Hahella sp. HNIBRBA332: one gene and its partner. The main gene of each other region encodes a partner of the protein of the gene in region 2 in a complex. Links are inferred from orthologs where the notes say so. Each region holds a gene or a part of one and is shown on either strand. Other genes may lie near its edges.

Region 1 (6,265 bases), 2.4 Mb from region 2 along the record:
ATGTGGCGACGCAATGGTTTCGCGCCGGCAAGTCTGGATTTGTGACCTACCAATGGCGCAAGCCGGGAAAAGAGGAGCTGGTCGATAAGACTACTTATATCGAGCCCTGGCCGGAACAAGGCTGGATCATCGCTTCAGGGATATACCTTGACGATGCGGATGAGCTGTATCAGGAAACACTGACCCGCTTGGTTTGGGTCAGCATTGGCGTTCTTGTGGTCATGTTCGCAGCGTCTCATTTCGTCGTTAATGCGATGCAGCGCAGTTTTTCTAGAGTGGTGGCGGCGATGGAGAATCTGGCGCGGGGTAACCTGACCTTTCATCTGGACTGTATCGGACGCGATGAGGTATCCCATATCAGTCGCGCCATTGAATCCACCCGGCGTTCGTTGGCGGATTTGATCGGAAAACAGATGGAGATCAGCCGTTCGCTGTCAGATGAGTCGAAAGAGCTTTCCAGCCGCATGGCGACCGCTAAACGAGCGATTGACGATGAATCCTCTCAGCTTGAGCAGTTGTCCTCCGCCATGGAGCAGATGGCGGCGACAGTGAGAGAAGTGGCGGAACACGCCAGCACCACTTCCGCCGCAACCCAGGCTACTAACGAGCGTGCGTCCACTGGCAACGAGTTGGTGGGCGATGCGGTTAACGTCATCAATAACCTGTCACGCAATCTGGATAATTGCTCCAAGGCGGTGACGGACATCGCCAATCAAGTGGATACCATCTCCTCTGTCACCGACAGCATCGAAAGCATCGCCGAGCAGACCAACCTGCTGGCGCTTAACGCCGCCATTGAGGCGGCGAGAGCGGGAGAAAGCGGACGCGGTTTCGCCGTCGTGGCGGATGAAGTAAGGCAACTGGCGATGCGCTCCCGAGACGCCACCGGTGAAATAAACGGCACTATTGAGGCGTTGAAGAAGCAGGTTAAGGACGCAGTTGAACTGATGGGCGCCAGCGTTGAAGTGGCGGAAACAGGTTCCTCCAAAGTGGGCGAGTCAGGAGACATGTTCGATGGCATCGTGACGGAAATGGGGGAAATCACCAATCGTAGTCTGCAGATTGCTACTGCGGCGGAGCAGCAGGGCAGTGTGGCTGGCGAGATGACTGCTAACCTCGCCCATGTGCGGGACGCAGTTAGGGATACCGAGCAGGTAGTAAGCAAATTGTTCGATTCTTCCAAAAATCTCAGCAACCGAGCGGCGCAGTTGAAAGAAATGGTTTCCAATTTCAAGGTGGCTTGAGAAACATTTTTAAACAATCGGCGCATAACTTATTGACGCTATTCGTGATATACAATCTCGTAAGGGGCCAGACAAGCTGACAGGGAGTAACGATCGATGAGAGGCCGTCATAGTTTGTCGGACCAATAATTAGAATAAAGAAAGGTTGGGTTAAGCTCACATGGAGGGCAGTGCATGGGCTTACACTTGCACAGTTTCAAATATGCGGCTGGCGTCTCCCATACATCCTTATTGTTTTCGCCACTGGTATTGGCGTTAAGCGTTGGGGTGAGTAACGGCGCATTCTGTTTTTTGATCGACGACGCGATTGGACGGGACTTTACTTACTATCACTTGTTTCGCCTGGGGCCCAGTCTGATGCTGAGCCTGGCGATTATCGTCTGGATTGCGCGTTTCCATACGGTGAGCGGTCAAGGCGCGCTGGAAATCTGCGGTAAAATATTTCTTGGATGGGCCACTGCTTTGTTCATGGGCGAAACGTCCATGGAAGTCTCTGTCACGCTTAAGTGGGCCGGCATCGCGGTTGGCGCGCTGATTGGCGGTGGATGCGTCTATTGGGCGTTTCATCCTTATCTGAAGAATACGCCTCCCTTGCACGATGCGCTGGTCAAACTGACCTCCATCACCCTACTGGGCGTCGCCTGCGTCATGCTGCTGTTTGAAGTCATGGAAAATGACGCCATCCACAACTGGCCTCCTCTGATGAGACGCCTGCTCGGTAACATAATCCTGTTTACGCCCTGGACCTATATTGTGCTGATTTGCGCCGGTGGTTGGCTGGGTAATGTTGAGGGGATGCAAAAGCGCCGTAAATAGACATTATTGTGTTGGCCAAGGTTTTACTTTATGAATGCGATGAGAAGCGGGCCTCAAAACAGCGATAGCTGTTCCCCAATATTGTTATTTTTAGGATCTTTCAGTCTGACTCCCATGCCCAACAGACGCACAGGTTTTTTCTGGCGCGCCCAGGCGGCGCTCATGAGGCGCAGGTAGTCGGGAAGACTTCGCCATTGGCCGCTGTAACCCGGTAGAAGTTCTTCAAGGGTGGTCTGAGTGAAGTCGGCGAATTTGACTTTGACGAAGCGCTTGCTGACCAGGTAGGCGTCACTGATGCGATTGAAACGCTCTAGTAGCTCTTCGAACAAAGGCTCGCAATGATCGAGAATAGCGTCGAGATTTTGCAGGTCGTGGTCGTAGGTGTGCTCAACGGACAGGGATTTACGCACCCACTCTGTCTGTACGGGACGGTTGTCCACGCCCCGTGACAGGTTGTAGAGGCGTTCGCCGTAGCTGCCGAAATGGCGCTCCAGATCGTCCTTGGACAGTTGCTGTAAATCGCTGCAGGTCGTGATGCCTAAAGCCCCCATTTTCGCCGCGGTCACTTTACCGACGCCGTTAATTTTGCGAACGGAAAGTTGGGGGATGAAGTCTTTGATGTCTTGCGGCCGGATGACGAAGATGCCGTCGGGCTTATTCCAGTCGCTGGCTATTTTGGCCAAAAACTTGTTCGGGGCGACCCCCGCCGATACCGTCAGCTGCAAGTCTTGTTTTACGCGGGCGCGAATTTCTTCGGCGATGAGTGTAGCGCTGCCCTTGCAGGCGTTGCATTCGGATACGTCCAGATAGGCTTCATCCAATGATAGAGGCTCAATCAGGTCGGTGTAGTCGCGAAATATTTTATGAATGTCTTTGGATACGCTGCGGTAGACCTCAAAGCGGGGACGAATGAACACTAAATCAGGACATAGCAGAACGGCTTTTGCTGAAGACATGGCGGAACGGACGCCAAATGCGCGAGCGTTGTAATTGCAGGTGGCGATGACGCCGCGTTTGTCAGGGCTGCCGCCCACCGCTACTGGCAGATGCCGCAGCGAGGGGTTATCGCGAATCTCTACGGAGGCGTAGAATGAGTCGGCGTCAATGTGGATGATTTTGCGCATAAAGCCTGTCTGCAGGCGGCCTCAACGGCGATTAACATGGTCCAAGGATAACGCCTCAGGACTGAGCGAACCAGCCCATGCGCGCCACGAAACGGAGCTTTAAATCTACTTGCTCAGAGGCGTCAAGGAAGGTAGCAGCCTGATCGTTTCCAGTCGCTCCATATCCTCCTGCAGACCCGCAATCAGCCAGCGCTTGAATGTAAGAATGCTGGGGTCGGAAGCGCGTAGTTTCTGATGCACAAAATAATAGCCCCAGCCGCTGTCGTGGCTATGATTGCGAGGTGTGGTCAAGATGCCGTTTTTCAATTCATCCATAATGAACAGCGGGTCCGCCAACGCGACGCCATGCCCCTGAATGGCGACGGTCACCGGCATGTCCAAGGTATCGAATATCAGCCCTGAAGACGGGTCCACGCCGGGCACGGGATTTTTCGTCAACCAATTGCGCCAGTCTTCATGAGTGACGGAAGGGTGCAGTAGCGGCAAGTTGCGAATGAGGCGGTCCCAGTCATTCCCGTGCTGCTTCAGCAAAGAGGGATGGCATACTGGTACAAGTTGCTCTTCCCGCAGCAGGTTGGCTGAGCCGTTATCCCGCCGGCGTCCGCAATGCAATACGATATCGTAGTGATCCAGATCCAGGTCCGCCTCTTTCTCCGCCGACAACCACATGGTTGTGATTTTCAGCTGGACGTCTTTGAGTTCTCGTTGCAACTGAGGCAGGCGAGGGAACAACCAGCGAACGGCGAGGGAAGGCGTTACTTGCAGGCGCAAAATATCTTTTTGATGGGAAGACGCCGCGTCACAGGCTTTGACCAACTGATCAAAAATATCCCCCAGGCTGTGAAAGAGTTTTTCTCCGGCTTCCGTTAATTTGATATGGCGCGCCCGCCGCAGGAAAAGAGGCTGCTCAAAATATTCCTCAAGTAATTTTACCTGTTTGCTGACTGCGCCTTGCGTTACGTTCAGCTCGAGCGCAGCGACAGAGAAGCTGAGTAGTCTGGCGCTGGCCTCAAAGGCTTTTAGCGCATTTAGCGGTGGTAATTTTCTGGGACGGATTGGCATGAATAAAACTCATGTGTAACGGCGAATGTTTCGCTTGTGAATATTGCCGCTCCAACCTAATTTAGGCAACAGCTTTGTTAAGACGCTGTGACTGGCGTTCTTTTACTGGCCATGCTTGGAATGAATACGGACCTGCAGGAGGCGGATTCCGAGCGACAGTTTTAATTTATTGAGTGAAACTAACTAACAGGTGTGTGGCGAAGGCTCGTCGTGAGACGTTGCCGAAGAGTGAGCAAGGAAAAATGAGCAGGTTAAGAGAAGTTCTGAAATTATCCCTTCCGTTATCAGCGGCCCAGGTTGCGCAGTCAGCCATGATTTTCTGCGATTCCGTTATGTTTGGGATTTTGGGAGTGGAAGAGTTGGCGGGCGCCGGGCTGGGCGCGGCGATATTCAACTTCATATTGGTGGTGATCAGCGGTTTGCTCGCAGCGGTCGCCAATGAGGTCGCTTTTCATACTGGCCGCGGCGCGCGGCAGGACATCATTCGTATTGTCAAGGCGGGCCTGATTCTCGTCGTGGTGATCGCCGCCATGGTGGCGCTGGCGATGAAAGTGACGCCTGCGCTGTTGCTGAGTATGGGCCAGGAGCCGCAGGCGGTGGCGTATGCTTCGCAATACTTGGGGCAGGCCGCCTGGATCAGTTTGCCGGCGTTTACATTCATGGTGCTGCGGGGGTTGGCTGCGGGCATGTCACGCACCACTTCCATCATGCGAATCAGTTTTGCAGCAGTGGCGCTGAACGTGCCATTAAGTTATGCACTGATGACCGGCTGGCGCTTTTTCCCTGAACTCGGCATTGCCGGCGTCGCGATTGGAACCGCATTGGTGTGTGTGTTCATGTGCGTCATGCTTGTCTTGGACTTGAACCGTTATGCGGAAGTCCGTGCGGTGCTGGGCGGTCTGGCAAAAGTCAAAACCCGCTTGGTGGACTTCAAGCCGTTCTATTCGCTGGGATTGCCGATCATGCTGGCCTGGACGATGGAGGCGGGACTGTTCACCGCTGCGACCTTATTGGCGGGCGCCATGGGTGCAGTGGCGTTGGCGGCGCATCAGATTGCCCTACAGGCAGCTTCCATGTCTTTCAATATCTATATTGGATTCGCTCAGGGCGCTTCTATCCGTGTAGGGCAATGTTACGGAGAAGGTCGCATGGGAGAATTGAAGAGTTACGCCTGGACGGGTCTGTCATTGGGCGGGTTGTTCTGCCTGGTGTCGGCGCTTGTGTTTCTGTTACTTCCTGAGCAGATCGTTGGTCTCTTTACCCTTGGCGGAGAAGGGGCCTTGGATCAGGACGTGTTGACGCTAGGCGTCAGCCTGCTTGCGGTAGCGGCGGTTTTCCAGGTGGTGGATGGCGCTCAGGTCATCATGATGACCGCCCTGAGGGCCTTGCGTATGGGGGCGGCGCCGACCCTGATTACGGTGGTTGGATATTGGCTGGTTGGCTTCCCTGTGGCGTGGCTGCTGAAAGGTCAGTGGGGAATAGTCGGTGTCTGGATGGGCTTGGGCGTGGGTCTCGGGTTTACAGCAATATGTCTTACCACACTGTTTAACTGGCGGGTGAACCGAGCGTTAAAAGGAGAATTACGGAAAGAAAACAGTACTTTTGTAACGGCGCCAACTGAGTCCCAATTAACTCACAACTAAGCCAAATGGCCGGCGCGTCAATCGTTCTTTTCCATTAAACTGCCTATAAATTCAATAGGTTGTCGCACCTCTTTAAGCATGAGTCAATTTTAGATTCAGCGTGACATGTCTGAGGTGCGGCGACCTGTTGTGATTAGAGGCGGTCTTCCTTCTCATTCTTACAAAAACTATATAGTAGTCCGCCCCGAATCCGTTTATATATTGAGGATTAACTTGGTTGTGTTCGTTTTTTGATCGCAACTGACCGCGGTTTCTCTCGGGGGTATAGTGCAGTTACGCAAGTCCATAAAGTCAGCGCAGCAGTTTGCATTGATTGGAGGAATCGTTTTGATGTCCCAGACCGCAAGTGCTGAGACGTCATTCTGGTCGCCCATTG
Region 2 (6,122 bases):
AACTTAGGATCTGGAACCTTAACGGAAATAATCGCAGTCAAACCTTCGCGAGCATCATCGCCGGAGGTAGCCACCTTAGTCTTTTTCAGCATGCTCTCTTTTTCGATGTAGCTGTTAAGAGAGCGGGTAAGGGCGGCTCTAAAACCAGCCAAGTGGGTGCCGCCGTCACGCTGAGGAATATTGTTGGTAAAGCAGAAAATGTTTTCCTGGAAGGAGTCATTCCACTGCAGTGACACTTCTACAGTGATGCCATCTTCTCTTTCTTTCAGAAAGTGGAAAACTTTGTTAATTGGGTTTTTGGTCTGGTTGAGATACTCAACGAAAGCTCTTAATCCACCCTCATATTCGAAGGTTTCTGTTTTCGCAGAACGCTCATCGTGCAACGTGATCTTAACGCCAGAATTCAAGAAGGCGAGTTCGCGCAGGCGCTTGGCCAGAATATCGTAGTGAAACTCGATATTGTTAAACGTTTCTGCGGAAGGGAAGAAGTGGACTTCCGTACCTGAGCGGTCTGTTTCGCCAACTACAGATAAAGGCGCTTGCGGTACGCCGTGCTTATATACCTGCTCATGAACTTTGTTGTCGCGGCGAATAGTCAGGCGTAGTTCTTTTGAAAGCGCGTTGACTACCGATACACCTACACCGTGCAGACCGCCGGATACTTTGTAGCTGTTGTCGTCGAACTTACCGCCAGCATGCAGCATAGTCATGATAACTTCTGCGGCGGAAACGCCCATTTCTTCGTGGATATCGACGGGGATGCCACGGCCGTCATCGCTAACCGTGATTGATTCATCGGCATGAATCGTGATCTTCACTTCTTTACAGTATCCGGCCAAGGCTTCGTCGATAGAGTTATCAACTACCTCGAACACCATGTGGTGAAGACCGGTGCCATCGTCAGTGTCGCCAATGTACATACCTGGACGCTTTCTTACCGCATCCAGGCCTTTTAACACTTTGATGCTTGAGGAATCATAATTTCCCGATGAGGACATATATCTCTCCTAACCGTCACACGCTAATTGTGGACTTTGGTGACAGCACCCTGTTCCACGTGAAACATTTGCGTGTCGTATTCTTGATTAAAATGGCCGAACAAATATTCTGACTGCTGTTTGTCCAGGACCGTCACAAACACCTGGGCCCCTTTCTCCAACATTCTCGTTAACAGTGTTACCTGATTTCCGGTATCCAGCTCCGCTCCAACATCATCAATCAGCACAATGGGCCTTTGATTTGTCCGCCGCCGTAATATTTCCAATTGTGATAAGTACAGGTGAGTTATCAGAGTCTTCTGTTGACCTCTCGATAACACTTCCTTCGCGTGAACCCCACCGACCTTTACTTTAATATCCGCCCGGTGCGGGCCTAGAGTCGTAAATCCTTTTTTTACGTCGCTTTCGACTGACGAAGCCAATTGCTCCATGTGATTGACATCATTCTGATACCAGCCGTTGCTAAGCGTAATCGTCAGCTTGTCGCCAATATCCCTGGTTTGTTCACTGGACTCTTTCAGAGATTCGATGAGAATTTCTTTCAACTCAGCGAAATAAGCGTCTCTATAGCGGCTTATCTCGTCTGAATACGCTACGTATTGATTGTCCCATGCACTTAACTCAGAACGGCTAATATTACCACTTTTCAGCAATTTATTCCTTTGCAATAGCAATTTGCGCCAGTTCTGCCAAACCACTTTGAATTGGTGTTCCACGTGAAACACTCCCCAGTCGACAAAGCGCCTTCGCTCTCCAGGACCTCCGTTAATAAACCCAAAGGTATCGGGAGTGACAATCAATATAGGAAGGGCCGCCGCCAGCTCGGACAAGGTCCTGGCGCTCTCGCCATTGATCCTGACCCTTGTCAGCTTGCCTGTCTTCTGGCGGCTAACACCAATGCGGAATGACTTGCCTGCATCTTCATTAACGGCCTCGCCAAAACAGACCATTTCATCGGACAGATGTGAAACAGCGTAATCCAGTTCTTTAGTGCGAAATGACGCACCCCGTCCCAGCAGGTAAACGCCTTCCAAAAGACTACTTTTTCCACTTCCGTTATTCCCGTGAAATAACAGTAATCTCGCAGAGGTATCCAACTTTAGACTGGAGATATTACGCAAGTTGGTGAATGCAATACGGCTAAGACCCATACAAACAGTCCAGCGTCAGGATACGTGGGTCAATTTAGTCAATAGAGGCTGTAAACCAGTCAGGAACATCTCCACCGAAACCGCGATCAACAGCATCCCCATCAGACGCTCTATGGCGATGATGCCTCGCTTACGGAGTACCTTATACAAAAAGGTGGAACTCATCAGTGTGACCGCAGTGACAGACCAGGCTAGTAATACCACGATCGACCAATCCATCATTCTTTCCGGTTCCCGGGTGGAAATCAGAATCAGCGTCGCCAACGCCGAAGGGCCCGCCACAAAGGGGATTGCCAAAGGCACGATAAAAGGCTCGCCATCGGGAAGATCTTCAAGCCATTCCCTTTTGGCGGGAAAAATCATGCGCAATGCGATGATAAACAACACAATAGCGCCTGCGATGCCCACAGACTCCTTGCTCAGGCTGAATATCTTGAGCAAATACTGTCCACAGTATAAAAACACCAACAGAATCGCCAAAGCGATCAACAACTCTCTGAACAATACTTTCTTTCTTCTCTTGACGTCTACACGCTCAAGAATACTCAAGAACAAAGGAATATTTCCCAATGGGTCCATGACCACGATTAACAAGGTCAACGCGGATACGATATCCATCAACTTCCCCTTAAACAAAAAAAACCTAACACAACAATGTGCTAGGTTCTTTAACTACGCAAGTGAACCACCGTTATTGGATCAGGCTGAGCCTTTCGTCCATAAACATATCCAGTTCTGGCGCCAGTACATGTACATAACGGTCAAAATATAAAAATTGTTTTAGCAACAATGCAAACTCTCTGGGAAAGTGCAAACCGTGCTGCTCCCCAATTTTCACCAGATCCATCAGAATATTGTTAACTTCATCATCGCCAGTCTGCTGGTCGTAATATGTCGGCGGCATATCTGGCGTCATCGCATCCATCTTCTTGTAAACGTTTGCGATATCCGCCGCCAGATCATCCACGCTTAATTGAGTCTTCGTGATGCCAATTCGCGACATGGCGTCAGCCATGCCGTGGAAATTCCCCATCATTATCGCCGTGATGAAGTCAGACACCGCCTGCCAGGTTCCGGCGCCAATGCGGCCCACAATGCCGAAGTCGATAAATCCGATGCGGCCATCTTCCAGCACCATCAGGTTGCCAGCGTGAACATCCGCATGAAAGAAGTCGCACTGGGTCAAACTGGCGAACCAGGTATTCATCGCTGTGATCAGCGTCTTTTCCGGATCCGGGCAATATTTGCGAATCGTTTCCAGATCTGTCAGAGGCACGCCATAAAAACGCTCCATGGTTAAAACCCGCATGGTGCTGGCTTGCTCATATACCGTGGGCACAACCGCTTGATCATTGCCGCTATTCGCCAGAAACTCTCTAAACTCCTTGAGATTGACTGCCTCCTGATAGAAGTCACATTCCTCCATCATGGTTCGCTGAATCTCTTCCACAATGCCCGATAGTGAGGTCCAAGACAGCTTTGGCGCCAAATATTCAACCACACGCGCCGCAACATACAAAAAATTCAAATCCGTCAGCAGGACATTGCGAACGCCGGGCTTCTGCACCTTAATGACCACATCTTCTCCCGTCACCAGACGGGCGGCGTGAACCTGAGCGATGGATGCGGAAGCCAACGGTTTAGTATCGATATGCGAATATATCGACTGCAGCGGCCGCTTGAATTCTTCCTTCAGGATTTTCTCAATTTGCGAGTAGGGCAGCGGCTTGGTTTTATCCAAACACAGTTGAAACTCTTCAACATAATCTGCTGGGAAAAACGTTGGTGAGCTGGCGATAAATTGGCCCAGCTTAATATAAGTAGCGCCCAGCTCTTCAAAAGTCTGTCGCAAAAGCCTTGGCGCAGGTGCGCGATTTCCCTTCAGCCAGCCAAGGCCAACCTTGGATATGACTGCCGCCGTTTGACCAATCCTGGCGGCTCCCTTTACTGCGTTAACAATTTTTCCCATAAGCTTTTCCACTCTCTCTGAGATTCAAACTCTGTCTGCATTCAGGGGCGATTCATCCTTGCCGAACGTCATACTCAAGTGGGCGACGCGCCGCGACCTTTCGAACTCAAACAGGTTCACGGCGCTGTCAGTTTGCCTGACTATAGCCTCATAGGCATGACGACATACACAGCATCTCTGGTATCAACGCCTTCCACCAACGCGCTGCTATTCGCATTGGAAAGCGTCACTTTGACCTGCTCATCGTCCAGTGCGTTAAGCACGTCAATCAGGTAGCCCACGTTGAAGCCAATTTGCAAAGCTTCATGCGGGTATTCCACTTCCAGGCTATCCTCCGCCTCTTCCTGATCCGGGTTATTCGCAAATACTTTCAACAGGCCGTCTTCGAACTGCAGGCGAACGCCCCGAATACTTTCGTGTGACAAAATACTCGCGCGCGACAAAACGCCTTTCAACAGGACCCTGTCTGCGATCATCACCTTATCCCCAGATCTTGGGATAACTCTTTGATAATCAGGGAATTTTCCATCGATTAACTTAGAGGTGAAAGTAAAATGCCCTACGCTGGCCCGCACATGATTATCGCCGAATACCAGGGTACAGGACTCATCTGTATCACTAAGAAGACGGCCCAGCTCTAAAATCCCCTTACGAGGCACGATAGGTTGTCGCTTTTCACTAACGCCGGTTTGCAGGGACACATTGGCGAGGGCGAGACGATGGCCATCGGTTGCGACAGCGCGCAGGCCCTGCTCATCCAATTCCATCAACATGCCATTTAAATAATAACGAACATCCTGCTGGGCCATGGCGAAGGAGGTTGCATCAATCAATCGCTTAAGCTCTCTTTGCGGCAACGTGACTTTCACGCTTTCAGGTTCTTCCTCCACATTGGGGAAGTGCTCCGCAGGCAATGTAGACAATATGAAATGACTGCTGCCATAGCGTACGTTCAAACGCCCGTCTTTCAGCTCAATACCAATCGCTGCGCCTTCGGGTAGGGCGCGGCAGATATCTGTGAACTTCTTTGCGGGAACGGTGATTCTGGATTCATGCTCAATGTTTACGTCGCTAATTTCCGCGACCAGCTCCACTTCCATATTTGTGCCGGTGATAACCAGCTTTCCGTCTCTGGCGTCAAGCAATACGTTGGCGAGCACAGGCATCGTCTGGCGTTTTTCAACCACCCCAGAAATCATTTGCAATGACGTGACAAGCGCCTCTCTGGTTATAGTGAGCTTCATGTAATATCCCGTTTCTATAAACTCTTAAATCACTGAAAATATCGCTATTTTAAACTAAATTTTTTTGTCGCCATCAATCTGGCGGCGCATGCCTCAACCTAACTAGCTGGTTAACATGCGCATAAAATTCTGATAATCGTCCCGCAGAGTGGGATCGCTTTGCTGAAGTTCAATCATTACCTTACAGGCATGCAAAACGGTAGTGTGGTCCCGCCCCCCAAACGCTTCGCCGATTTCAGGCAAACTGTGATTGGTCAATTCCTTAGCCAGCGCCATAGCCATCTGTCTTGGACGGGTAATTGAGCGGGTGCGACGTTTTGACAAAATATCCGCAACGCGGATTTTGTAATATTCAGCCACCGTTCTCTGGATATTATCAATACTGACCTGCTTCTCATGCAGCGCCAGCAGATCCTTCAAACATTCGCGAATAAACGCCGGCGTGATCTCCTGCCCAGTGAAGTGCGCATTGGCAATCACCAACTTCAATGCGCCTTCCAATTCTCGAACGTTAGAGCGGATTTTTTGCGCAATGAAGAAAGCGGATTCACTGCTCAGGTGAACATTCGCCTGCTCCGCCTTTTTCATCAAAATCGCCACCCGGGTCTCCAACTCAGGCGGCTCGACCATCACCGTCAGCCCCCAACCGAAGCGAGACTTCAGACGTTCTTCCATATGGTCGATCTCTTTTGGATAGCGGTCACAGGTCAGAATCATCTGCTGACCACCTTCCAACAAGGCATTAAAGGTATGGAAAAAC

What was found.
Region 1: the proteins of dnaN (region 2) and dinB are in contact, whole or in part, in a solved structure (PDB 1OK7), measured with the Escherichia coli proteins. The link is inferred for Hahella sp. HNIBRBA332 from one-to-one orthologs.

Annotation. Positions count from the first base shown.
Region 1 is NZ_CP132203.1:3,344,675-3,350,939, reverse strand. Bases 1,150-4,104 are described here. They hold dinB (DNA polymerase IV), read right to left. Parts: upstream 3,185-4,104; coding sequence 2,114-3,184; downstream 1,150-2,113. Other genes in these bases: O5O45_RS14750 (LysR substrate-binding domain-containing protein), read right to left, coding at 3,290-4,104; O5O45_RS14760 (hypothetical protein), read left to right, coding at 1,419-2,060; O5O45_RS14765 (methyl-accepting chemotaxis protein), read left to right, coding at 1,150-1,244. Outside these bases: more of O5O45_RS14765, read left to right, coding at 1-1,149; more of O5O45_RS14750, read right to left, coding at 4,105-4,246; O5O45_RS14745 (MATE family efflux transporter), read left to right, coding at 4,489-5,889; O5O45_RS14740 (hypothetical protein), read left to right, coding at 6,220-6,265. UniProt on the Escherichia coli protein: Poorly processive, error-prone DNA polymerase involved in translesion repair and untargeted mutagenesis. Copies undamaged DNA at stalled replication forks, which arise in vivo from mismatched or misaligned primer ends.
Region 2 is NZ_CP132203.1:5,732,886-5,739,007, forward strand. The notes cover bases 3,311-6,122. They hold dnaN (DNA polymerase III subunit beta), read right to left. Parts: upstream 5,363-6,122; coding sequence 4,259-5,362; downstream 3,311-4,258. Other genes in these bases: O5O45_RS25340 (ABC1 kinase family protein), read right to left, coding at 3,311-4,118; dnaA (chromosomal replication initiator protein DnaA), read right to left, coding at 5,465-6,122. Outside these bases: gyrB (DNA topoisomerase (ATP-hydrolyzing) subunit B), read right to left, coding at 1-998; DNA replication/repair protein RecF, read right to left, coding at 1,022-2,149; O5O45_RS25335 (MarC family protein), read right to left, coding at 2,165-2,767; more of O5O45_RS25340, read right to left, coding at 2,841-3,310. UniProt on the Escherichia coli protein: Confers DNA tethering and processivity to DNA polymerases and other proteins. Acts as a clamp, forming a ring around DNA (a reaction catalyzed by the clamp-loading complex) which diffuses in an ATP-independent manner freely and bidirectionally along dsDNA.